One region of the Streptomyces sp. NPDC048411 genome, then DNA from elsewhere that is predicted to be linked to it. Evidence: riboswitches for the same ligand, from Rfam matches in the RefSeq annotation. Region 1 holds a riboswitch; each other region holds the start of a gene.
What was found. A riboswitch is a leader RNA that binds a small molecule or an ion and turns the genes downstream of it on or off. The one in region 1 is predicted to bind cobalamin.
Positions count from the first base shown of each region.

Region 2: linked by a shared signal. The riboswitch ahead of AB0915_RS10435 (prenyltransferase/squalene oxidase repeat-containing protein) and the one ahead of AB0915_RS14560 (ribonucleoside-diphosphate reductase subunit alpha) in region 1 are both predicted to bind cobalamin.
Region 3: linked by a shared signal. The riboswitch ahead of AB0915_RS38740 (CbtB domain-containing protein) and the one ahead of AB0915_RS14560 (ribonucleoside-diphosphate reductase subunit alpha) in region 1 are both predicted to bind cobalamin.

Region 1 is NZ_JBEZKL010000032.1:44,256-63,458, reverse strand. Features, by position in the region: partial or broken gene AB0915_RS14610 (glucosamine-6-phosphate deaminase) at 15-377, opposite strand; gene nagB (glucosamine-6-phosphate deaminase) at 535-1,320, shown strand; gene AB0915_RS14600 (glycoside hydrolase family 3 protein) at 1,839-3,380, opposite strand; gene AB0915_RS14595 (carbohydrate ABC transporter permease) at 3,390-4,220, opposite strand; gene AB0915_RS14590 (sugar ABC transporter permease) at 4,217-5,203, opposite strand; gene AB0915_RS14585 (extracellular solute-binding protein) at 5,288-6,571, opposite strand; gene AB0915_RS14580 (GntR family transcriptional regulator) at 6,877-7,647, shown strand; gene AB0915_RS14575 (DUF3311 domain-containing protein) at 7,838-8,092, shown strand; gene mctP (monocarboxylate uptake permease MctP) at 8,089-9,738, shown strand; partial or broken gene AB0915_RS14565 (GNAT family N-acetyltransferase) at 9,737-9,916, shown strand; cobalamin riboswitch at 9,956-10,094, shown strand; gene AB0915_RS14560 (ribonucleoside-diphosphate reductase subunit alpha) at 10,238-12,634, shown strand; gene AB0915_RS14555 (ribonucleotide-diphosphate reductase subunit beta) at 12,634-13,647, shown strand; partial or broken gene AB0915_RS14550 (helix-turn-helix domain-containing protein) at 13,700-13,909, shown strand; gene def (peptide deformylase) at 13,986-14,624, opposite strand; gene AB0915_RS14540 (hypothetical protein) at 14,749-15,741, opposite strand; gene AB0915_RS14535 (HD domain-containing protein) at 15,834-17,066, opposite strand; gene AB0915_RS14530 (HD-GYP domain-containing protein) at 17,102-18,544, opposite strand; gene rsrA (mycothiol system anti-sigma-R factor) at 18,745-19,056, opposite strand; gene AB0915_RS14520 (sigma-70 family RNA polymerase sigma factor) at 19,053-19,203, opposite strand, start outside.
Region 2 is NZ_JBEZKL010000020.1:26,947-30,005, forward strand. Features, by position in the region: gene AB0915_RS10435 (prenyltransferase/squalene oxidase repeat-containing protein) at 1-1,114, opposite strand, end outside; cobalamin riboswitch at 1,221-1,355, opposite strand; gene AB0915_RS10440 (MBL fold metallo-hydrolase) at 1,387-2,424, opposite strand; gene AB0915_RS10445 (helix-turn-helix domain-containing protein) at 2,577-3,059, opposite strand, start outside.
Region 3 is NZ_JBEZKL010000273.1:213-3,271, reverse strand. Features, by position in the region: gene AB0915_RS38745 (CbtA family protein) at 129-899, opposite strand; gene AB0915_RS38740 (CbtB domain-containing protein) at 928-1,146, opposite strand; adenosylcobalamin (AdoCbl) riboswitch at 1,150-1,298, opposite strand; gene AB0915_RS38735 (histidine phosphatase family protein) at 1,425-2,003, shown strand; gene AB0915_RS38730 (Asp23/Gls24 family envelope stress response protein) at 2,292-2,786, shown strand; gene AB0915_RS38725 (hypothetical protein) at 2,994-3,059, shown strand, end outside.

The DNA.
Region 1 (19,203 bases):
GGAGACCGGCACGGTCAGCGGGTCTCGGTGACCTTGGCCAGGGCACGGGGCACGTCCGGGTCCTGGCCGCGGGCGATCGCCACCTCGTGCGCCGGCATCTGCAGCGGCAGGATCTCCAGGATCGGCTGGACATCCTCGGCGACCCCGGGCGTCGGTAGTACGAATCCCGCGGGCGCCGCTTCCACCTGGGCCTTGGGGCCGACCACGAAGAGGATCGCACCGAGGCCCTCCAGCCGGTCCAGGACCTGCTGGAGGGCCTCGCCGCCCCGGCCGTCCGTGACGACGTCGATCACCGGGGAGATGTTGTCGACCATGGCGAGCGGGCCGTGCAGCAGATCGGCGCCGGAGGAGAAGAGGGCGGGGATGCAGCTCGTCTCCCTCCGGCCACGGGGTTCGGGAGCGCCGCCAGCGGGCGGCGGCCGGACGGCGCGCGAGGGGAACCCGGAGGTCGCCTGCGGGTTGCCAGGCTCTGCTAGATTGGCATTAGATTGGTCTATACCACATATCGAGACTCTTCAGATCGGCAGGCCCCGCGTGGAAGTTGTCATCGTCCCGGACGCCAAGGCAGGCGGCGAACTCATCGCGGGAGCCATCGGCGCCCTGCTGAGCCGCAAGCCCGACGCCCTTCTCGGCGTTGCCACCGGCTCGACCCCGCTGCCCATCTACCAGGCGCTGGCGGCCAAGGTGCGCTCCGGCGAGGTGGACGCCTCGCGTGCGCGCATCTGTCAGCTCGACGAGTACGTCGGACTGCCGTCCGGCCACCCCGAGTCGTACCGTTCGGTGGTGCTGCGCGAGGTCGTCGAGCCGCTCGGACTGTCCGAGGAGTCCTTCATGGGCCCGGACGGCTCCGCCGAGGACGTCCAGGCCGCCTGCGAGGCCTACGACAAGGCGCTGGCCGCTGCGGGCGGAGTGGACCTTCAGCTGCTCGGGATCGGCACGGACGGGCACATCGGCTTCAACGAGCCGTGCTCCTCGCTGGCGTCCCGCACCCGGATCAAGACGCTGACCGAGCAGACCCGGGTCGACAACGCGCGCTTCTTCGACAACGACATCAGCCAGGTGCCGCACCACGTCATCACGCAGGGCATCGGCACGATTCTGGAGTCCCGCCACCCGATCCTGCTGGCGACGGGCGAGGGCAAGGCCGAGGCGGTGGCGCTGACGGTGGAGGGGCCGGTGGCGGCGTTCGTACCGGCGTCGGCCCTGCAGCTGCATCCGCACGCGACGGTGGTCGTGGACGAGGCCGCGGCGTCGAAGCTGAAGCTGGCGGAATACTTCCGGGCCACGTATGCGGCGAAGCCGCGGTGGCAGGGGATCTAGGAGGGTGCTGAAGGCAGCGCCGTCCGCCCGTAGGCGGGCCTGGCGGCGTCTGGTGCGTGCGATCGCAAGGCGGAGGGTCGCCCCGACACTGGGCGTATCGGGGCGAACCCGACAACGCAACGAGCGTGCGTGCCAGGCGTCGCCAGGCAGGCGGGACGTTCGAAACACGCCCTGATGCCCCTCCCGGCCGGCTTTACCCCGTCGCGCCGCCCGGCACGCCCGCTCGCCACGTTGGCCAAAAGCCCTGGTAGCTCCTTCCCCGAGCTCTCAGCTTCGTACGAGCAGGGGAGACCCCACCCCAGGACGTCCGGCCGCCTTGCGATCGCACGCACCGGACGACGCTCCTCACGGGGCACACACTGCCGGTCACGGCACTGAGAGCTCGAAAGGGCCGGGGCACCGTGTGGGGTGTCCCGGCCCTTTCGTGTGCCGGAGTGTGCCGGATGCACGACCGGCGCGTCGTCCTCGAACGCCGGACCGGGGTCGGAACCCCTGACGGCGTGTGGACCGTTCCCGTGTCAGGATCCGGACGGGCCTGATGATCCCGTGATGGCCTCTGCGGCTGCCTGGCCGCAGACTCGGGCTGCGCCATGAGTGGCTACGTACAGGGCGCCTCTCGGGGACTCCTGAGGGACGCCCATTTCGACGACCACCGTGTCGGGGCGCTCGGCGATCAGGGCGTCCACGGCGTCCGTCATCCACGGGTGGCGGTGGGCGTCGCGGACGACCGCGACGATGCGACGGTCCCCCGCGGCGTCCAGGACCGCTGTCACGGGCGCCTCGGTCTCGCTGTTGCAGGTGTCGGTGCCGGTGCCCGGCAGGATCCGGGCCAGTTCGGCCGCGATGCCCCACGGGGTCTCGTCGCCGACCGCGATGTTCGCGACCGGGGTGAACGCGGCGATGTACGCCGGCTCGGTCAGCGGTTCGGCCGTGCCAGTCACCCGCACCGCACGACGGGCGGCCACCAGGCCGATGTCGGAGGCGATACCGGTGCCGGGCGCGGTCCTCTCCTGCGTCACCGCGCCCGGCTCCGGGACGGCCTCCCGCGCCCGCTGCGTCCAGGACGCGAGGGAACGTACCCGTGCCGCCGCGTCGGCCAGCCGCTCCTCGGGCAGTTCGCCGGTCCGTACCGCCGCGACCAGCGCGTCGCGCAGACGCAGCACGGTGCCTTCGTCGTCCAGCCCGCCGCCGACACAGATCGCGTCGGCGCCCGCGGCGACCGCGAGGACGGAACCGCGCTCGATCCCGTACGTCGAGGAGATGGCCTGCATCTCCATGCCGTCGGTGACGATCAGCCCGTCGTAACCCAGTTCCTCGCGCAGCAGACCGGTGAGGATCTGCGGGCTCAGCGTCGCCGGGCGGTCGGGGTCGAGCGCGGGAAGCAGAATATGCGCGCTCATCACCGATTTGGAACCCGCTGCGATCGCCGCCCGGAAAGGCACCAGCTCACGGGCGTGCAGGGTGTCGAGGTCCACATCGATGCGGGGCAGCGCGTGGTGCGAGTCGACCGCGGTGTCGCCGTGCCCCGGGAAGTGTTTGGTGCAGGCGGCGACCCCGGCGGCCTGGAGTCCCTCGATGTACGCGGCGGTGTGCCGGGCGACCAGGTGCGGGTCGGCTCCGAAGGACCGTACGCCGATGACCGGGTTGCCCGGGTTCGAGTTGACGTCGGCGGACGGCGCCCAGTTGAGGTTGACGCCGCACTCGGCGAGTCGGCGGCCGAGCTCCTGGGCGACCGCGCGGGTCAGCCCCAGGTCGTCGACGGCGCCGAGTGCGAGGTTGCCGGGGAAGGACGAGCCGTGACGCACCTCGAGCCGGGTGACGTCACCGCCCTCCTCGTCGATCGCGACGAGTACGTCGTCCCGCTCGGCCCGGAGTTGGGCGGTGAGCGCGGAGAGCTGCTCCGGCGTCTCGATGTTGCGGCCGAACAGACCGACGGAGGAGAGTCCCTCGCCGACTCGGCGCAGCAGCCAGTCCGGCGCGGTGGTGCCGGCGAAGCCCGGCTGCAGGACGGCGAGGGCGTCGCGCGTGACGGTGTCCGTGCTGGAAGTGAGTGTGGTCATGACGCGGCGTTATCCCTTCACGGCGCCGTCGGTAAGACCGCTGACGGCCTTGCGCTGCAAGTAGATGAAGAGGATCAGGATCGGGATCGCGAAGAGCGAGGAGGCAGCCATGGTCGCCCCCCAGTCGTCACCGAACGCGGTCTGGAACTGAGAGAGCCAGAGCGGCAGGGTCTGGGACTCGATGTCCTTGTTGAGGATGAGGACGAGCGGGAACTCGTTCCAGGCGGTGATGAATCCGAAGAGCGAGGTCGCCATCAGACCGGGGCCGAGCAACGGCAGGATCACCTTCCTGAACGCCTGCGGGCGGGTACAGCCGTCGACCATGGCGGACTCCTCCAGTTCCTTGGGCACCGCGGCGACATAGCCGCGCAGCGTCAGGACGGCGAAGGGCAGGACCATCATCATGTAGAAGACCGTCAGCGGGACCAGGCTGTTCAGCATGTCCGCGTCGCGGACCAACATGTAGATCGCGATGACCATGACTTCCCACGGCGCCATCTGCGCGATCATGAACGTCAGCAGGATGCCACGGCGTCCCTTGAAGCGCATGCGCGCCATCGCGAAGGACGCCAGCAGCGCGATCACCAGCGAGGCGGCCACGGAAAGGATCGTCACCGTGAACGAGTTGCCGACCAGGGTCCAGAAGTGGTCGGCCGCGACGGCCTTCTTGAAGTGCCCGAGGGTGATGTCGGTGGGGAACCACACCGGGGTGTCGGTGATGATGTCGCCGGTCGGCTTGAACGCCGTGCTGAACATCCAGTAGACGGGGAAGGCGAAGCCTATGAAGAGGACGACAGCCGTCAGGTTGGGCCAGATCCGGCCGAACAGTGAGCGCCTCACAGCTCGTCCTCCTCTTGCTTGAGTACGGTGCGCAGGTAGTAACCGGTCATCGCCAGCAGGACGATGATCGTCAGGAACGAGATGGCCGCGCCCATGCCGAAGTGCTGGTTGCCGACGCCTTCGACGAACGCGTAGACGGGCAGGGTCTCGGTGAGCCGGTCCGGGCCGCCGCCGTTGATCGCGAAGAGCTGGGCGAAGGACTTGAAGACCCAGATGACTTCGAGGAACGTCGTGGCCAGCAGGAACGGCTTGAGGAACGGGAGCGTCACCGAGGTGAAGCTCTTCCAGGATCCGGCGCCGTCGAGCGAGGCGGCCTCGTACAGCTCCTTGGGGATCGTCGTCGACGCGGCGTACAGGTTGATCGCCACGAACGGGATGGACTGCCAGACGATCACCAGGGTGACCAGCGAGAAGGTGGAGAACTGACTGCTCGTCCAGTTGAAGTCGGCCATCGAGTGCCAGCCGAGGCTGTCGAGGACGTAGTTGACGACACCGAACCGCTGGGCGAACAGCCACTGGTAGACCGTGGTCGCCGCGATCATCGGCATGGCCCAGGCGAGCACCAGGCCCAGCATGAGCAGCAGTCGCATCATCTTGCCCAGCCGCGCGAGCAGCAGGCCGACCAGCATCCCGAGCAGCATGATCAGGACGACGTTGGCGGCGGTGAAGAGGACCGACCGCTCGACGACCTTCCAGAAGTCCGAGCTGCCGAGGATTTCCTTGTAGTTGTCGACGCCGTTCCACTCGGTCAGGTGGAGAATCAGCTGGCGTGGGTTGAGGTTCTGGAACGACAGCATGCCGTTCTTGACCAGCGGGTAGCCCAGGAGCACCGCTGTGGCGAGCAGTGCGGGCAGGAGGAGGAGGTAGGGGGCGGATCCACCGGCCCGCTCCATGCTCGATGCGGCAGGGCCGCCCGGAGGGGCGTCATCCTTGCGGACGCCGGCTGCCGGGACCGAGTCCACTGTTTCGGTCTGCACTGACATGCTCGCCATCTCTTCTTGGGCCGTACGGTCGAGTCACGCGGGAGCGCCGGGGGGCGGCAGATGCCCGCCCCCCGGCGCGCGCGGTCAGCTCTTCTGCGAGAGACGCTTGTTGATCTCCGCCTCGACCGCCTTGGCGGCGTCGGCCGGGGACTTACCGTTCAGAACCGCGGTCATGTAGCTCTTGATCGGGTTCGGCGCGTTCTCGACAGCGGCCCACTCGGGGATGAGCGGGGTGGTGCCACCGCCGGCGGCGGCCGGGGCCGCGGCCTCGGCGGCGCCGTTGCCGATCAGGTTGGAGTTGAGCGACTCCTTGTTCGGGATGACGCCGTTCTCCTTGGCCAGCTGGCCCTCGAACTGGTCGGACAGAGCGAGCTTCAGGAACTCCTTGGCGAGGTCCTGCTTCTTGCTGCCCGCGGCTACCGCGAAGTTGGAGCCACCGAGGAAGACGCCCTCGGGCTTGTCGGCGGTCTCACCCGGGATGGTGAAGTAGCCGATGTCGCTCTCGATCTTCTTGTTGGCCGCGATGGCCGTGCCGGCCTCCCAGCCCATGCCGATGAAGGCACCGACCTTGCCCTTGGCGAAGACCTCGGCCTGCTGCGGGGTGGCCTCGTCCTTGTCCTTGGGGGCCTTGGAGTAGGACTGGTACTTCTTGTAGAGCTCCATGGCCGCGGTGACCTTGGGGTCGGAGAGGTTGGAGACGTAGGTGTCGCCTTCCTTCTTCACGAGGTCCGCGCCCTGGCCGATGGTCAGGCCGTCGAAGAAGTACCAGTTCTGGCCGGGCATGTAGATCGGCTCGGCCTTGCCCTTCTTCTTGATGGCGTCGAGGTCCTTGAAGAACTCGTCGCGCGTCTTCGGGGTGTCCGTGATGCCGGCGTCGGCCCAGACCTTCTTGTTGTAGATGACGACGCGGTTGGCGAAGTACCACGGGGCGGCGTACTGCTTGCCATCGAAGACGGAGGACTTGTTGAGCGCGTCGACCCAGTCACCGCCGATCTCCTGCTTGAGGTCGCTCAGGTCGGCGAGGCCACCGGTGGCCGCGTAGGCCGGGGTCTGGGTGTTGCCGACCTCGATGACGTCCGGCGGGGCCGACTCGGAGAGAGCCGTCGTGATCTTCTGCTGAATGCCATCCCACTTCTGGGTCTGGAACTTCAGCGTGGCGCCGGTCTGCTTCTTGAAGGCGGCGGTGAGGTCCTTGGTCCAGCCGGGAGGCGTGGAGCCGTCCATGGCCCAGACAGTCAGCGTCTGGCCCTTGTAGCTGTCGGGCCCGGTCTTCTTGCTGCTGCTGTCGGTCTTGTCGTCCGAGCCACAGGCAGTGGCACCGGCCAAGAGAGCCACCACACCGATGGCCGCGATGAGTCCGCGCTTCACGACACCCTCCTCAGGGATGCAAGAGAATTCCCCCCACCACCCGAGATCGCCGTCCGTCGCACAATTGCATACGACGGGTACTGCCCGTGGGGCTGGGACCTGGTCTTTAATGGTTTAGACCAGTACTCGGAGCTTGGCCTAGACCTTTAGGGGTGTCAAGGGTGTATAAGAAGTGCACTCGCGTCCGTTACAGGACCGACACCTGAGGGAGGGCCACGAGCCGTGACCGGACCGTGCCACCATGTGAGCCGCAACAGACGGAGGAGCAGGTGACGGCAGCAACGCAGCAGTCGGGAAGGCGGGCTATGAGTGCCGACGGGGGCAGTACGGAGAACGAGACGGGCGCGGGCGCGGCCACACGCACCGCACGGGTCCCGAAGTACTACCGGCTGAAGCGCCACCTCCTCGACATGACGGACACCATGCCGCCCGGCACCCCGGTGCCACCGGAGCGGACCCTCGCCGCCGAGTTCGACACCTCGCGCACCACCGTGCGCCAGGCGCTCCAGGAGCTGGTCGTGGAGGGCCGGCTGGAGCGCATCCAGGGCAAGGGCACGTTCGTGGCCAAGCCGAAGGTCTCGCAGGCCCTGCAGCTCACCTCGTACACCGAGGACATGCGCGCCCAGGGGCTGGAACCGACCTCTCAACTCCTGGACATCGGATATGTCACCGCCGACGACACCCTCGCCGGGCTGCTGGACATCACGACCGGCGGCCGGGTGCTGCGGATCGAGCGACTCCGCCTGGCCAGCGGTGAACCGATGGCCATCGAGACCACGCACCTTTCGGCCAAACGCTTTCCCGCGTTGCGTCGTTCGCTGGTGAAGTACGCCTCCCTCTACACCGCGCTGGCCGAGGTCTACGACGTACGGCTCGCCGAGGCCGAGGAGACGATCGAGACCTCGCTCGCCACCCCGCGGGAAGCCGGTCTGCTCGGTACGGACGTGGGGCTGCCGATGCTCATGCTGTCCCGTCACTCCCTGGACGGACGCGGCGAACCGGTCGAATGGGTGCGGTCGGTGTACCGCGGCGACCGTTACAAGTTCGTGGCGCGTCTGAAGCGGCCGACCGACTGAGACCGCGGACCGGCTCCTGACCGGACAACTGTCCAGACGCGGACAGAGCATCAGGAGTCGGTCCCCCGGGCAGAATCCCTCCAGCGGCTCCGTCACACTTTTGCCGGGCAGGGGGTGACGGTGACCGGAAGACTCCCCTAGATTGCCTGCGCGTTACAACAGGTGATCAGCGAGGGGACGGAGGCACCACATGCCCGAGGAAACAGACGCGAAACCACCGACGGTCACACCGGTGAGAGTACTCATCGCCCTCTGTCTCGCCGCCCCGTTCGTGGCGATGCTCTGGGTGGGTTCGTACGCGAAGGTGGACCCCACCTTCATCGGAATCCCGTTCTTCTACTGGTACCAGATGGTCTGGGTGCTGATCTCCACGGCGCTCACGATGGTCGCGTACAAGCTCTGGCAGCGTGACCAGCGCGCCCGCAAGGGGGGTGCGTCGGCATGAAGGACGGCGTGAACGGCGTCGCGCTCGGCGTCTTCATCTTCTTCTTCGTGGCCGTCACGGTCATGGGCTTCCTGGCGGCGCGCTGGCGCAAGGCCGAGAACGAGGCCAGCCTCGACGAATGGGGCCTGGGCGGACGGTCGTTCGGCACCTGGGTCACCTGGTTCCTGCTCGGCGGCGACCTGTACACCGCGTACACCTTCGTAGCCGTTCCCGCGTTGATCTACACGGCGGGCGCGGCCGGCTTCTTCGCGGTGCCGTACACCATCCTCGTGTACCCGCTGATCTTCACCTTCCTGCCGCGGCTGTGGTCGGTCTCGCACAAGCACGGGTACGTGACCACCTCGGACTTTGTCCGTGGGCGCTTCGGCTCGAAGGGGCTGTCGCTGGCGGTCGCCGTCACCGGCATCCTCGCCACGATGCCGTACATCGCGCTCCAGCTCGTCGGCATCCAGGCGGTACTGGACGTGATGGGCGTCGGCGGCGGCGAGAACACCAACTGGTTCGTCAAGGACCTGCCGTTGCTGATCGCGTTCGCGGTGCTCGCCGCGTACACGTACTCGTCCGGTCTGCGGGCGCCCGCGCTGATCGCGTTCGTCAAGGACGGGCTGATCTATCTGGTCATCGCGGTGGCGATCATCTACATCCCGATCAAGCTGGGCGGATTCCACGACATCTTCGCCGCCGCGCAGGAGAAGTTCGCGGGCCCGCCTGGAGGGAAACCGACCGGCGCGCTGGCTCCCGCCGAGGCCAACCAATGGACCTACGCCACTCTGGCGTTGGGCTCGGCGCTGGCACTGTTCATGTATCCGCACTCGATCACGGCGACGCTCTCCAGCCGCAGCCGCAATGTGATCCGGCGCAACACCACGATCCTCCCGCTGTACTCGCTGATGCTGGGCCTGCTGGCGCTGCTCGGCTTCATGGCGATCGCCGCCGGAGTCAAGGTGGACAACGGACAGTTGGCGATCCCGCAGCTGTTCGAGAACATGTTCCCCGACTGGTTCGCCGGCGTGGCGTTCGCCGCGATCGGCATCGGCGCGCTGGTCCCCGCCGCGATCATGTCGATCGCCGCGGCGAACCTCTTCACCCGGAACATCTACAAGGACTTCCTGAAGCCCGACGCCACCCCGGCCCAGGAGACGAAGGTCTCCAAGCTGGTGTCGCTGCTGGTGAAGGTCGGTGCGCTCGTCTTCGTCCTCACCATGGACAAGACGGTCGCGATCAACTTCCAGCTGCTCGGCGGGATCTGGATCCTGCAGACGTTCCCGGCACTGGTCGGCGGCCTGTTCACCCGGTGGTTCCACCGCTGGGCGCTGCTCGCGGGCTGGGCGGTCGGCATGGTGTACGGCACGCTCGCCGCATACGGAGTGGCAAGCCCGACCCAGGCGCACTTCGGCGGCTCCTCGAAGGAGATCCCGGGGATCGGCGAGATCGGCTACATCGGTCTGACGGCGTTCGTGCTGAACGCCGTGGCGACCGTGGTGCTGACCTTCGTCCTGAACGCGGTGAAGGCCCCGGCGGGCGTCGACGAGACCTCCCCGGCGGACTACACGGCGGACGCGGGCGACCCGGGCGTCCAGGTGGAACTCCCCTCGGCCAGGCCCGAGTCGAGCCCGTCACCCGACGCGAGCCCATCCGCCGGCTAGGGCGTGTTTCGACCGGGCACGGGCCACGGAGGGCGTCGCGCAGCTCGTCCTGTCCGCCCAGCCGACCATGTCCGGCGCCCACCGGATCTACCATCGGCGCGACTTCGTACGCACGCCGGAACGCGACCGGGATCCCCTTGCGGGCCTCGCGCTGCTCACGTACAGCCTGAGCCTCTGAACCGATTCGACACAACATGTGGGGGCCGCCTCATCGGGCGGCCCCCACATGTATGCTCGTGCTCGCTGTCGCCGCAGGGAAATCCGGTGCGAATCCGGAACTGTCCCGCAACGGTATATTCGGGTCCCTTTTGCGCACCCTGAAAGTCCGAGGACCTGCCGACAGCGCGTCCGGCTCGACCGATCCGGACGCCCAGACGTCCGGGCCTCGCGGATGGGCCGGTGGACGCCGCACGCAGTGCTGCCCTCCTTCTTCGGGCATTCCTCCGAGCGGCTGCCCCGCTCCCCCGCCGGCCCCGAGCCGAGCGAGGGAGAGCACCACGTGACCATCGCGCCAGCCGATCCGGCTTCAGTCGCCGAGTCCGCGGGAAGCACGAACGACGGACCCGGGACCGCACTGCTGCGGACCCTGACCGACCTCACTGCCGATCTGCCCGACACCAACCCCGGCCGCGTCGCCGCCGCCGCGCTGCGCGGCCGCAACGCCGCGTCGGACGAGGCGGAGTTGCGCGCGCTGGCCACCGAGGCCGCCGCGGGTCTGATCGCCGAGGACCCCGCGTACTCCCGGCTCGCCGCCCGCCTCCTGACCCGCACCATCGCGGACGAGGCGGCCGGTCAGGGCGCGCTGTCGTTCTCCGCCTCGGTCGCCGTCGGCCACCGCGAGGGTCTGGTCGCGGACCGTACGGCCGCGTTCGTGGCGCTCCACACGGCCCGGCTCGACGCGCTGGTCGAGCAGTCCCTCGCCGACGGCGCCGACGACCGGTTCGGCTACTTCGGGCTGCGGACACTGCACAGCCGCTACCTGCTGCGCCACCCGCTCACCCGCCAGGTCATCGAGACGCCGCAGCACTTCATGCTGCGCGTCGCCGCCGGCCTCGCCGAGGACGAGTCGGTGCGCGCACTGGACGAAGTCGCCGCGCTGTACGGTCTGATGAGCCGCCTCGACTACCTCCCCTCCTCCCCCACACTCTTCAACTCCGGCACCCGGCACCCGCAGATGTCCTCCTGCTATCTGCTGGACTCACCGCTGGACGAGCTCGACTCCATCTACGACCGCTACCACCAGGTGGCGCGGCTCTCCAAGCACGCGGGCGGCATCGGCCTCTCGTACTCCCGGATCCGCGCCCGCGGTTCGCTGATCCGCGGCACCAACGGGCACTCCAACGGCATCGTGCCGTTCCTGAAGACGCTCGACGCCTCGGTCGCCGCAGTGAACCAGGGCGGCCGCCGCAAGGGCGCCGCCGCCGTCTACCTGGAGACGTGGCACGCGGACATCGAGGAATTCCTGGAGCTGCGCGACAACACGGGCGAGGACCAGCGGCGTACGCACAACCTCAACCTGGCGCACTGGATCCCGGACGAGTTCATGCGCCGGGTCGACGCGGACGGCGACTGGTCGCTGTTCTCCCCCGCCGATGTGCCGGAACTGGTCGACCTGTGGGGCGACGAGTTCGACGCCGCGTATCGGGCCGCCGAGGCCAAGGGCCTGGCCCGCAAGTCGATGCCCGCGCGTGAGCTGTACGGCCGGATGATGCGGACGCTCGCGCAGACCGGTCAGGGCTGGATGACGTTCAAGGACGCCTCCAACCGGACGGCCAACCAGACCGCCGAGCCGGGTCGCGTCGTCCACTCGTCGAACCTGTGCACCGAGATCCTCGAAGTCACCGACGACGGCGAGACCGCCGTCTGCAACCTCGGTTCGGTCAACCTCGGTTCGTTCGTGGCCGACGGCGACATCGACTGGGAGCGGCTGGACTCCACCGTCCGTACCGCCGTGACGTTCCTCGACCGGGTCGTCGACATCAACTTCTACCCGACCGAGCAGGCCGGCCGCTCCAACGCCCGCTGGCGTCCAGTGGGGCTGGGCGCGATGGGGCTCCAGGACGTCTTCTTCCGGCTGCGGCTGCCGTTCGACTCCCCCGAGGCCCGCGCGCTCTCCACGAAGATCTCCGAGCGGATCATGCTCGCCGCGTACGAGGCGTCCTGCGACCTCGCCGAGCGGTCCGGTCCGCTGCCCGCCTGGTCCGAGACGCGCGCCGCCCGCGGCGTGCTGCACCCCGACCACTACGACACCGAGTTGAGCTGGCCGGAGCGCTGGGACGCGCTGCGCGCCAGGATCGCGAAGACCGGCATGCGCAACTCGCTGCTGCTCGCGATCGCTCCGACCGCCACGATCGCCTCGATCGCCGGGGTGTACGAGTGCATCGAGCCGCAGGTCTCCAACCTCTTCAAGCGCGAAACGCTCAGCGGTGAGTTCCTCCAGGTCAACGCCTATCTGGTGAACGAGCTGAAGGAGCTGGGCGTATGGGACGCGCGGACCCGCGAGGCGCTGCGCGAGGCGAGCGGCTCGGTGCAGGGCTTCGCCTGGATCCCGGAGGACGTACAGGCGCTGTACCGCACGGCATGGGAGATCCCGCAGCGCGGTCTGATCGACATGGCGGCGGCGCGTACGCCGTTCCTGGATCAGAGCCAGTCGCTGAACCTGTTCCTGGAGACGCCGACGATCGGCAAGCTCTCCTCGATGTACGCGTACGCCTGGAAGCAGGGGCTGAAGACGACGTACTACCTGCGCTCGCGCCCGGCCACCCGAATCGCCCGGGCGGCGTCCGGCCGGGCCGCGGCCGCCGCTTCCCTTCCCGCGCAGCAGGCCTCGGCTCCCGACGCGGACGCGATCGCCTGCTCCCTCGAAAACCCCGAGTCCTGCGAGGCCTGCCAGTGATGAGCTCGACCGACAAGAATCTGCTCGACCCGGGCTTCGAACTGACCCTGCGGCCCATGCGCTACCCGGACTTCTACGAGCGCTACCGCGACGCGATCAAGAACACCTGGACGGTCGAGGAGGTCGACCTCCACTCCGACGTCGCCGACCTCGCCAAGCTGACACCCGCCGAGCAGCACATGATCGGCCGGCTCGTCGCGTTCTTCGCGACCGGTGACTCGATCGTCTCCAACAACCTCGTACTCACCCTGTACAAGCACATCAACTCCCCGGAAGCGCGGCTGTACCTGTCGCGTCAGCTCTTCGAGGAGGCCGTGCACGTCCAGTTCTATCTGACGTTGCTCGACACCTATCTGCCCGACCCGGACGACCGTGCGGCCGCGTTCGACGCGGTGGAGGAGATCCCCTCCATCCGCGAGAAGGCGCAGTTCTGCTTCAAGTGGATGGACTCGGTCGAGAAGATCGAGCGGCTGGAGACGCAGGCCGACCGCCGTCGCTTCCTGCTGAACCTGATCTGCTTCGCGGCGTGCATCGAGGGGCTCTTCTTCTACGGCGCGTTCGCCTACGTCTACTGGTTCCGCTCGCGCGGTCTGCTGCACGGCCTCGCCACGGGGACCAACTGGGTCTTCCGTGACGAAACGATGCACATGAACTTCGCGTTCGAGGTCGTGGACACCGTCCGCAAGGAGGAGCCCGAGCTCTTCGACGACGCCCTCCAGCAGCAGGTCACCGACATGCTGAAGGAGGCCGTCGACGCGGAGCTGCAGTTCGGCCGCGACCTGTGCGGCGACGGTCTGCCGGGCATGAACACCGAGTCGATGCGCGAGTACCTGCAGTGCGTCGCCGACCAGCGGCTCACCCGGCTCGGCTTCCCGGCTGTGTACGGCTCCGAGAACCCGTTCTCGTTCATGGAGCTGCAGGGTGTCCAGGAGCTCACGAACTTCTTCGAGCGCCGGCCGTCCGCGTACCAGGTGGCGGTGGAGGGCTCGGTCGCCTTCGACGACGACTTCTAGTGCGATGAGGTGCGGGGCCGGTCCTGCCGCGTGGGCGGCGGGGCCGGCCCCTTCCACCCCGTACCGCTGGTTGCTGCGCCAACGGGTCCTGCCGGCACAGCGCTTACTGGAGACCTCCGAGGGAACGATGGACACGATCGCCGGACGCACCGGCTTCGGAAATGCGGCGGCGCTGCGCCATCAGTTCGTCAAGTCCCTGGGAACCACTCCGAACGCTTACCGCCGCACCTTCCGCGGTCCGACCGCCGTTTCCGAAGTCGCCCGATCATCTTCGGACCTGCCCCCTGATCAAGGGCGTTTTTCGAAAGTCCCGCCTGCCAGGCGGCGCCTGGCACGCCCTAGTCGTTCGGCACGATCTCGTAGCGCGGCGTGTTCTCCGCCATCTGCCGCAGCGCGTCCTTGCGGTCCCGCTTCGAGAGCCGGTCGATGTACAGGTAGCCGTACAGATGGTCCGTCTCGTGCTGGAGGCAGCGCGCGAAGTAGCCGTTGCCGCGGATCTTGACCGGGTTGCCCTTGGCATCCTGGCCGCGCACCACCGCATAGTCCGGGCGGGCCAGCGAGGCGTACGCGGTCGGGACGGAGAGACAGCCCTCGTTGGAGTCGTCGAGGATGCGCTCCTCCGGCGGCAGCTCTTCGAGCACCGGGTTGCAGACGGCGCCCACATGCCGCACGCCGTCGTCGTCCTGGCAGTCGTAGACGAAGACCTTGAGGTCCACGCCGATCTGGTTGGCGGCCAGGCCCACGCCCTCCGCCGTCCGCTGGCTGGCGAACATGTCGTCGATCAGCCGGCCCAGCTCGTCGCCGAACTCGGTGACGTCCTTGCACTCCTTGTGCAGCACCGGGTTGCCCACGACCGTGATCGGACGGGAGGTCCCGCGCTCGCGGTACGCCGCCTCGCGCGCCTCACAGTCCTCGGTGTCCACGACGAAGCCTTCTTCGTCGACGCTGATCTGCTCGTCCGTCTCCTGCTGCGCCATGTCCGCCGTACGCCTTCCTCAAAACCTGAATCGATGCCCGTACAGCGTAACGGCCTCCCCCGCGGCGGGGAGCGGGCTCCCGATCGTGGGGGAGGCCGTTACGGCCGGGCCGCGGACGCACGGCTCAGCAGACTTCTTCGAGATCCCGCCACTCACGGCTGTCCGGGCTGTCCGCCACCCAGCCGTCCAGCAGTCCCCGCACCAGCCCGGCCGGTGCCGCTATCCCGCACTCGCGCTCCGGCACCCACAGACCTCCGGCGGTGCGGTGGCCGAGCGGTCCCGGATGGCCGGGCTCGCTGTGGTCGTGCGGGTCGAGATGCTCGCCGTCACCCTCGTCGCTCTCCATCCGGCTCTCGGAACAGGCCCGGCAGAGCAGCCGCACGGATGACGACCAGTCCTCGGCGGCGAACCCGGCATCGGACGCCAGCTGCTCCAGAGCGTCCCGGTCCGCCTCCGTGGCAGCTTCGAGGAGCACCACCCAGGTGGGTACGGGGGACGGAGCCCAGAGCTCGATCTCGTCGAACACGGGGTACGAGGGGCCCGCCGCGGTGACCCGCTCGCCGTGCGGCACCCCGTCGTGGAGGACGACCTCGCCCCAGCGCCGCCCGGAGGAGGGCAGCGGGATCGACAGCACTTCCATCCGGGCCGGATCCAGCCTGCGGCCCCAGACGACCTCGGCTTCGCCCTCGGGCGACAGCCGCACGGCCGCGCTGCCCAGCTCCATACCGACCGGCTCGCTGTTCGCCGCCGCGGTGTGCTGGCCGGCGCCCGGCACCTTCAGGCCGTACGCCTGCCAGGCGCGGCGGGCCAGGGGCCAGTCCTGCAGGGCGGTGGCGGCGATCCCGACGTTCCACCAGTCGGGGGCGCCGGACTCCTTGTCGAGGAGCGCGACGGCGCGCAGCCCGGCCGCCCTCGCCTGCTCCCAGTCATGCCGGAATTTGTGCAGCAGCGCCAGGTTGAACCATGACTCGGAGAGCCAGGGTTCCAGGTCCGCCGCCCGTGTCAGCAGTGCGCCCGCGTCCTCGTACCGGCCGTCGCCGATCAGCGTGAACGCGCGGTCCGTGGCCTGCCGCCAAGAGGCGGAGGGCCGATGCCGTACCTTCCCGAAGATCCTCACGATTCCCGCCTGTCCCGACTGGACACCCTCGTTCTTGCGCTCTCCTTCGCATCCAACCATGCCTGGCAGGACGCCCGCTCATTACCCATGGGTTACCCAGGTGGGACGGGGGTCAGACCGCCCCGGGCCAGGACCCTGGCAAGCGATTCGACCACCTCCGGCTGGTAGTCGTGGGCGGTTCCGAGCCGGAGCCGTTCCAGAGCGCCGAGCGGGCCGCTGAGACCTTCCCCGCACAGGTCGTCGTATGCGTTGACGGCGCGGACGATCCGGGCGGGCAGCGGCTGCTCGCGGTACGGGTCGGCCTGCCGCTCCACCACGACGGCGATCTCGGAGTCCACGCCGGTCTGCCGAACCACGGCCCCGCCCAGCAGCGCGATCCGGCGCTGCTCCGCGGCGGGCAGCGGGGCGGTCGCCCCGTCGGGCACGGGGTCGACGAGGGAGAGCTGACCGATGTCGTGCATCAGTGCGGCGTACTCCAGCACGGTGAGTTCGGCCCCGGAGAGCCCCAGCTCCCGACCGACGGCCGTACAGAGGACCGCCACTCTGCGGGCATGCCCGTGGGGGGTGTAGCCGGCGATCTCGGTGGACCGGGCGAGCGAGGCGATGGTCTGCCGGTAGGTGGTGCGCACGGCGACGAACCTGCGGAACGACACCTGGGTCAGCAGCAGCGGTACGCAGAGCACGGGCAGCGCCCACAGCCCGGCGACGGCGACCCCGAGAGCCATCACCGCACCGGTCGCACAGACCGCCGAACCGATGCCGAGAAAGGCGCGCAGCTCGTCGCGGAGCAGCGGCCCGTACGGGATGGAGGTGCCGCCCCTGCTCCGGTAGCCGTGGGGGAGGGTGCCGGAGCGCAGCAACAGGGCGCCGAGCACGGCGTCGCACAGGGAGGTGAGCCCGAGCAGGACGAGAAGGAAGAGTGCGAAGAACGGGCCGTCGCCGAACCAGTCGGCGGTCCGGCCGGAGTTGTAGAGCGGCTGGAAGCACACGGCGGCGAACGAGACGGTGACGATCCGCCGGGCGAGCTGATCGGCGGTGGGCCCGCTGCCGCGCGCCACGTGGGGCACGGCGGCGACAAGCTGCGCGGCGACGAGGACGGCGACGACCTGGAGGACCCCGTGGGTGGTGGGTTGCCCGCCACTGCGGCCGAGCAGGGCGTACGCGAGCGCGCCGGCGGCCCCGAGCGGCGCGGGCTCCCGCTCCCCGGGCAGCGCACCCCAGCGGGCGAGCTCGCCGACGGTGATGAGCACCCCGAAGGCAAGGGCATGCCCGGGTTCATGAACTCCGTGCCAGAGAGTGTGAGCCAGCCCCCCGAGGGCAAGCACAACGGCACCGAGGCGGACAGCAGCGACGGCGCCGGTCACCGGGGGCGTTCCGCGGCAGCGTCGAGCCTGTCCGCACCGTCGAGCCCGTCGGCACCATCAAGCCCGTCCGGCGGCCGAGGACGAGACGCCTGCGGGACGAACCCGGCGCCCGCACCCGGCGACGGGACTGCCTCGTCCGCCGTCACCGCCACTGTCTCCGCGGCCCACCCGCGCCGCTCCACCGCCCGCGCCAGCGCCCGCACCATCTGCGGATCGAACTGCGTCCCCGCACAGCGCTTCAGCTCCTCCACCGCCACCGGCACCGGCCGTCCCCTGCGGTACGACCGCGTCGACGTCATCGCGTCGAAGGCGTCGGCCACCGCGACGACCCGTGCGAACTCGGGAATCTCCCGCCCGCTCAGCCCGTAGGGATAGCCGCTGCCGTCGAGCCGCTCGTGATGGTGCAGGATCGCCGCCCGCGCCTCGCCCAGGAAGCCGATGCCCCGGACGATCTCGTGGCCGTACTCCGGGTGCAGCTCGATCACGCGCCGTTCCTCCGGGGTGAGCGGCCCGTCCTTGCGCAGCACCCGGGTCGGCACGCCGAGCTTGCCGATGTCGTGCAGGATCCCGGCGAACCGGAGCACTTCGAGCCGGTCCTCCGCCATGCCCAGCTCCCTCGCGATCAGCACGGATGCCTGACCGACGCGCTCGCTGTGCCCCCGGGTGTAGGTGTCCTTGATGTCGACCGCCTGCACCAGCGCCCGGATGGTGGCGCGGTGTGCTGCCTGCTGGCGGTGGTACTGGGAGAAGACCCAGCAGGAGATGTACATCGGCAGCAGGACGAAGAGCGCCGACAGCGGCCCGTACGAGCTGCGCCACAGCAGGGCCATCATCAGTCCGGCGAGCCCGTGCACCAGGTGCGGCCCGAGCGAGTTCGGCAGCAGTCCGCTCCAGGCACGCCGGACGGGCAGCCGTTCGGCCGCGGCCAGGATCGAGCCGTCCAGGGCGGTCAGGACGAGGCTGAAGGCCAGCGCGGCGACGCAGGCGGGCAGGACGGCGTAAGGGAAGTCGGGCAGCAGGTCGGGGCCGGGCCCGCCGAGCGTGGCGCCGCCGCCGAGCAGGCCGTGGACGGTCGACGCCACCCAGACAGTGGTCACCAGCTGGGCGGTGCGCCAGACTCGGCGGGCCGCGACGGGCGCGTTCTCCACCCGGCCGGCGAGTGAGCCGGGGATCGCGACCAGCGCCGCGGCGGCGGGCGGCAACAGGAACGCCGCCGTGAGCAGCAGCGGGAAGAACGATCCGGCACTGATCGGCACGGAGCCGCCGAAGAACGGACGGCGTCCGGGCAGTTCACAGACCAGATAGAGCCCGGTGAGCAGAACGACGGTGCCCCAGGGCACCCCCCTACCGCCGGGTGGCAGCGCGGGCCGCACACAGAAGGCAGCGCAGACCGCGGCGGCCAGAATGACCGCGCACGCCGCAGCCCCGGTGCCTCTCACCCGCCCTGCCCGCCCCCCAACTAGGTCAATGGAGGCGCCACGCTAGCGAGTTGGGCACTTGGTCGAGCATGGTTGAGCCCGATTAGCACGTTCGGGTGAAGTGCATGCGTGGGCGGTGGTACGGGTGAGGGCCTGCCGCAACGGCCGCGGCACGCCCTCATCGTGCAGAAAACACCCCCGTGTTCAGGGGTGACCGCCGGTCACTCCGTGGCGGCGCTCGGCAGCTCGGCCACCACGTCCTGGTCCGGCACGGCCTGCCCGGAGCGGATCAGATCGATCCGGCCCATCACCTTGGAGCGCAGGTCGGCCGGCACGTCGTCGTGACCGCAGCAGCGCTTGACCAGCTTCTTCACCGCCTGCTCCAGCCCGTACTTCTCCAGACACGGGGAGCACTCCTCGAAGTGGACCTCGAACTTGCTGCAGTCGCTGTCGGGCATCTCATGGTCGAGAAACTCGTAGAGATGATCGAGGACCTCTGAGCAGTCTGTCTCGTGCGGCTCTCCGCAGCTCATGAGCCCGAGCCTTTCCGATCGTCCGACTCTCCGGCACCGGCCGGGACGAGCCCGCGTTCACGGGCGTAGTCCTCCAGCATGCCGCGCAGTTGGCGGCGGCCCCGGTGCAGTCGGGACATCACCGTACCGATGGGAGTCCCCATGATG
Region 2 (3,059 bases), on a different contig from region 1:
TGACGGCAGCGGGCGCGGGACCGCTCGCGTTCAGCTCCCGGACCAGGTCGACGCCGCCGAAGTTGTGGGCGTCGGCGCCGGTCGCGTGCGCGGCCAGGACCAGCTGGGCGTAGGCGGCGGGGCCGCTCTCCTCGGCCCAGCTCCTGGAGTTCTTCTGCAGCCAGCCGACCGCGCCGGCCGCCTTGTTCTTGTGGCCCGCGGAGGCCAGGGCGACGACAGCGTCCGCGGTGTTGCCGAAGTCGGGCTGCGGGGTGGTGTCGTCGGCGCCCGGCATCGGCGGCAGGTCCAGATGGTTGCCGTTCTTCGCGAGGGCGCCCGCGAGGTAGAAGGCGCCGTTCTGGGCGGCCTGCTCCGGCTTGACGACGTCGCCCTTCCGGCAGGCCGGCGGCTTGCCCTCGACCGCGGCGTTGTCCCCGGTGTCCAGCCCCTTGCCCATCGAGCCGAGCACGGCGGCCGCGGTGGCGTCCCCGTTCGCGGTGAGCTTCCCGGCCTTGTCGGGCTGGTACGCGAACGCGCCGCCGTCCGGGCCGCCGCACGGGATCGCGAGCGCGAGCAGCGCGTCGTACGGGGTTTTGCCGCCCGGATTCGTCATGTCGCCGATCCGCTGGCCCTGCCGGGCCAGCGCGCCGGTCACGATCGAGGTGGAGTTGGCGTCGCTGGGGGAGCCCGGGTTGTAGCCCCAGCCGCCGTCCTCGTTCTGGACGGACTTCAGCCAGCGGACGCCGTTGCTGACGATGTCGCCGTGCCCGCCGACCGCCGCCAGCGCCTGCACCGCGGCGGCGGTCGCATTGGTGTCCAGCATGGTCTTGGTGTCGCACGGCTTGGAGACATCGGCGCGGTACGAGGCGTAGGCGCCGTTCGCGCACTGCTGGGCGATCAGCCAGTCCACCGACTTCGTCGCGGGCACGACCCCCTCGACGCGCTGGGCGAGGAAGGCCAGCGACTGCCGCCAGACCCCGTCGTACGTCGGGTCCTTGGTGCCGTACAGCCCGGAGGGCAGCGCGACGGACGGGGTGGGGGAGGGGGACGGCGCCGCGACCGCGGCCGGGGCAGCGGCCGCACAGAGCACGGTGGCGGTGGCGGCGAGCGCTGCTGCGCTGCGGCGTACGGTCATGGCGGGCTGAGCCTCTCCTGTGGGGAACCGGGCACAGGCACACTCAGGCACCAGGCTCCGGCCCCGTATTCCTCGACGGTGCCGGTCACCGGGGTTCCGGTGACGCGAGCCGGTCACGACCGCGGACAGGGCAGCCCGACTCGCCGCTGTGTCGGCGGCTCACGGTTGCGTGGTCAGTGCCGGATTTGCACCGGCTTCCCCCTGAACGGGCGTGATGACGACTCGCACACTCTACCGGGAGGCAGCCCGCTCGCCCCGGGCGGAGGGCTGCCTCACGCAGCGACGTACGTCACCGGCCCGCTGCCCGGCACCGCCTCCGCGCGCCCCAGCTTCACCAGTCGGCGCACATGAGCCTCGGCCTCGGAGACGGCAATGTTCCGCGAGCCGTACGGGATCTGTTCCCAGGGCCGGTTCCACTCCATCCGCTCGGCCAGCTGCCACGGCGTCAACGGGGTGGCGAGCAGGGCGAGCAGTCCGGTCAGCCGCTCCTCGTGATGGTCGAGGAGTTCCCGTACGCGCCCCGCCGCGTCCGTGAACGCGTACTGGTGGGCGGGCAGCACCTCGGCGACCCCGAGCCGGCCGATGCGCTCCAGCGAGTCCAGGTAGTCGCCCAGGGGGTCGGTGACCGTTGCGTCGTCCGGGTCCTCGTACAGCCCGATGTGGGGGCTGATCCCGGGCAGCAGGTGGTCGCCGGAGAAGAGGCGGCCGCGGCCGGGCAGATCGGCCGGATGGTCCTCCTCCAGGTGCAGGCAGACATGGCCGGGGGTGTGGCCCGGCGTCCAGATCGCCCGGAGCCGCCGGCCCGCGAGGTCGAGCAGTTCGCCGGGGACGATCTCGCGGTCCGGGAGGGCGGCGCGCAGTCCGGGGAGCGTGCGCGTCCGGCCGCCCGTGCGGGCGGCGCGCAGTGGGGCGAGGTGCTCCTCCGGTGCGCCGGCCGCGGCGAGCTTCGCCGCGAGGTAGGTCAGCCAGGTGCCCGGTTCGGACTCACGGGTGCGGCGCACGATCGCGGTGTCCGCGGCGTGCATCGCGATCCACGCCCCCGAGGCCTCGCGGACCTGTCCGGAGAGTCCGTGGTGGTCGGGATGGTGGTGGGTGATGACCACGCCGTGGATGCCGGTGATGTCCACGCCGACGGCGGCGACTCCGGCGACCAGGGTGTCCCAGGCGTCGGGGTCGTCCCAGCCGGTGTCGACGAGGACCGGCCCGCGGTCGGTGTCGAGGACATGCACCAGGGTGTGGCCGAGCGGGTTGTCCGGGATCGGGACCTTGATGGACCACACGCCGCCGCCGTGCTCGGTCACCTGTGTCATGGGGCTTCCCCTTTCCCGTCCCGGCCCGCGGCTGCGTTGCGCCACGCCCACTGTAACGAGAACTCGTTCCAGTAGTAGCCCAGGACGACTATCGGCTTCGGATCAACGGGTCCGCGAAGGACGGTAGTTCCCAGCGGCGAGGCGGATCTTCCTCAGTCGTTGAGTAGCCGCCATGCGGTGAGGGCGAGCCTGGCCCGTGTCAGTCCGGTGGGTTCAGTGAGGTCGATGCCCAGGGTCTTTGTGATCTGTTCGAGTCGGCGGGCGATGCTGCTGTGGTGCAGGTGGAGGAGGTCGGCGGCCCGGCGTAGGGAGCCGGTGGCGCAGTACGTGTCCAGGGTCTCCAGATCTTCTGGGTTGTCGGCGATTCTGGCGATGGCGGCCACGTCGGCGTTGCCGCGTGAGGTGTCCTGAGGTATCTCGGCCAGGAGCGCCAGCGCGCCAAGGTCGGTGTAGCGGATGACGGGTTCGCGCGGGGTGGTGAAGCGGAGGGCGGTGCGGGCTTGCCGCCAGGATCGGTCGGGGCTTTCGGCGGCGCCGACGCCCGCACGTACGCCTGCCGGAAACCGGGCCGGGTCCATGGTGGTGGCCAGGATGACGCCCACGTCGGCGAGCGGTGCCGCCTTCACCGGGCGGGT
Region 3 (3,059 bases), on a different contig from region 1:
GATCCCCACCTAGCTTTATAGTGATCGGACAATCGGAACACTCGGGCCCCCAGGTCTGACGGCCCCCCCGGCGCGGGCCGCGGGGGGCTTAGTGCGCCGTCTATGCGTCCGTCGCGTCGGCGGGCGCCTCAGCTCGCAGCGGCGGCCGCGTGGGACGTGGTACCGCCCCCGGCCGTCACTGCGCCGGCCTTGGGCACCAGCAGCCGCTCGGTCAGATACCCGAAGACCAGACCGAAAGTGGTCCACAGCGTGGCCTGAACGGCGAGGGTGGCAAGGCGGAACTCCCACAGGAGACTGGCCGGGAAGTCCTTGCCGACCTCGTTGAACGAGGGCAGGAAGGCGTAGGCCAGCCCGATGACGAGCACATAGGCGGCGGACGCGGCAATGGACGCGTTCCAGTTGCCCAGGCGGGGAGCCAGCCGCTTGCCGAAGATGACGGCAGCGACGGCCAGCAGCACGCTGAGGGCGACCATCAGGAAGAACAGGGTGGTGCGTTGGCCGATCGTGTCGGGGTTTCCGACAGCCGGCGGATTGGCCGGGTATTTGAGGAACGGCACGACATACACGGTCAGCAAGGCGCCGAACGCGATCAATGCGGCCGTGGCCCTCGGGCCGAACCTGCCGATGCGGCCGAGGGCGTAGCAGAAGACCAGCGCGGCGATGCCGCCGATCGCCACACCGAAGACCAGGACACCGGTGGCGAGACCCGCGGTGGACTGCATGGTGCGGCTGACGAGTTCCTCGCCGCCGTGCTCGTGGCTGTGAGCCTCCTCGAGCGCGATCGCCGCGTCCACACGGGATTCACCGAGGAAGTAGGCGACGGCAAGAGCGAGCGCGCCCGCGGCAAGTCCGGCCAGCATGCCGCGGACGAGCAGCGCTCTGACAGATATGGAGTTCATGAGCGGTTCCCCTGAGGTGCGCAGCGTGTCAGTGGCAGGGGAAACCGAGCAGGTGGCGACCGTCGTGAACCCATTCGTGGACACCTTCGCCGGAGATGACAGCGGTGGCACCCTGCTCGGCTCCGACGAAGTACAGCAGGACGAGCATGAGGATGCCGAAGAAGACCGCCCACGGGGCAATGGCCTTCAGCGAGATGGGGGTGATGGCGGGTGTGGCGACGGTTGCGGGGGCAGCAGTCTGTGCCATGGCAGAACCTCCTGAGGGAACACGCGTCCCGATCGTGGTGCCTGAGACGACAGTGCCGGGTCTGACTTCCCGCAGGGGTACGGGTTCACAGTGGCGCGACCGTGCCGGATTCTCACCGGACTTCCGTCACACCGTCGTCATGTTCGTCGCGACCATACCGCCTGCGGGCACGCGCCGCCATGGCGCCATCTGCGGGGCCGGGAGGCTCGGATGCCATGGTGTGCTTACCCGAAAGGCCACAGTTCAGGGAGGTGACAACGGTGTTGACGGTACAAGTGATGTTGATCTCACCGGCGCTCAATGCGGCGCTGCGTGAAGCCCGTTTCGACGGCGACGCCCCGCTCGACGCGTCCGGTGTCCGGCGGGCGCGTGCGGCCGCTGCCGCGGTGCCTGCCGCCGATCGGCGGGTGTGCGGAGCGGACGAGAGGTGCGCCGGTACCGCCGAGGCGTTGGGGCTGCGGTCCGAGCCCGAACCGACCCTACGCGGCTGGGACTTGGGTCGCTGGAGCGGGCAGCGGCTGACGGAGGTGAGCGAGGCCGAGCCGGAGGCGGTGTCGGCTTGGCTGTCCGACCCTTCGGCAGCACCGCACGGCGGCGAGTCGCTGTTGGACCTGTGCGCGCGGGTGGGCGGCTGGCTGGACTCGTTGCATCGGGACGGCGCCGGGGATGGCCGCGTGATCGCCGTGGTCGAACCCGCGGTGGTGCGCGCCGCGATCGTGCATGCGCTGGGCCTTCTGCCGCAGGCGTTCTGGCGGTTGGACGTCGCCCCGTTGACACTGACAGAGCTCAGCGGCCGGTCCGGCCGCTGGAACCTGCGCTGTGGGCGGCCCTTGAGCACCGGAACCGACGCCCCGTAACCCGGCGTCGGCCTCCACCGCCGGACCGGCCCGCTCTGCCGGTGACGTCAGGTCACAGCATCCCCGGCGACCGGCCGGCCTTCCGTCTGCGATGACCAGCGCGGCGGACAGACAGTGGGCGGGCGGGCCATCTCCGTGACGAACCGCGGAATCCCACCCCTCCCCTCCGCGGCGGGGCCCGTCCGTGGGTCCGCCCACATGCCCCTACCGCTCGAGCAATGCTGACAAATGGTACGTAAACTGGCCAAGGTGTTCGAATCCACCTTCTCTTCGGAAGGGCGACCGACCATGACCGATCAAACGCAGGTGCACCGGCCCGAGACCACCCGACCGCAACCCGAGGCCACGCACGGACCAGGACCGCACGGCGGAAACCGCAGAACGGAACCTGGGTCGCGGGGCCGAACCACGATCGCCGACGGTGTGGTGGCGAAGATCGCCGGGCTGGCGGCCCGGGGCGTGCCCGGAGTCCAGGGCATGGGAGGGGGATTCGCCCGCGGTATGGGGGCCGTGCGGGAGCGGGTCCCCGGAGCGGGAGGTCAGTCCGTCACCAGCGGTGTCAAGGTCGAGGTCGGCGAGGTCCAGACGGCGGTCGACCTGTCGATCGTCGTCGAATACGGATACTCGATCGTCGAGCTCACGGGCGAGGTCCGGACCGAGGTGATCGCCGCCATCGAGCGGATGACCGGTCTGGAGGTCGTGGAGGTCAACATCTTGGTGAGCGACGTGAAGCTGCCCGAGGAGGAAGAGGAACAGCAGGTGCTGGAGAGGCGGGTAGCGTAGCGGTTCGCCGGACCGGATCGCGCCTGGTCGAGGGGTCCACTGCCGTGTCGTCGGCCTGAAACCCCGGCTGTCCGACGAGGTCCGACGAGCTGTCCGGGGCCCAGTCGGCCAATGCCCGGCGGCCCGGGACGGCAGTACGAACGACAGCAGTCGTCGGCGACGCCGGGATACGCCGTCCGGCGCATACTCGAAGGTGGCCCTGAAAGATTGGGGGACGCAATGATCGTCCTCGGAGTCATTCTGCTCGTGCTCGGCATGGTGGCCGGGATTTCC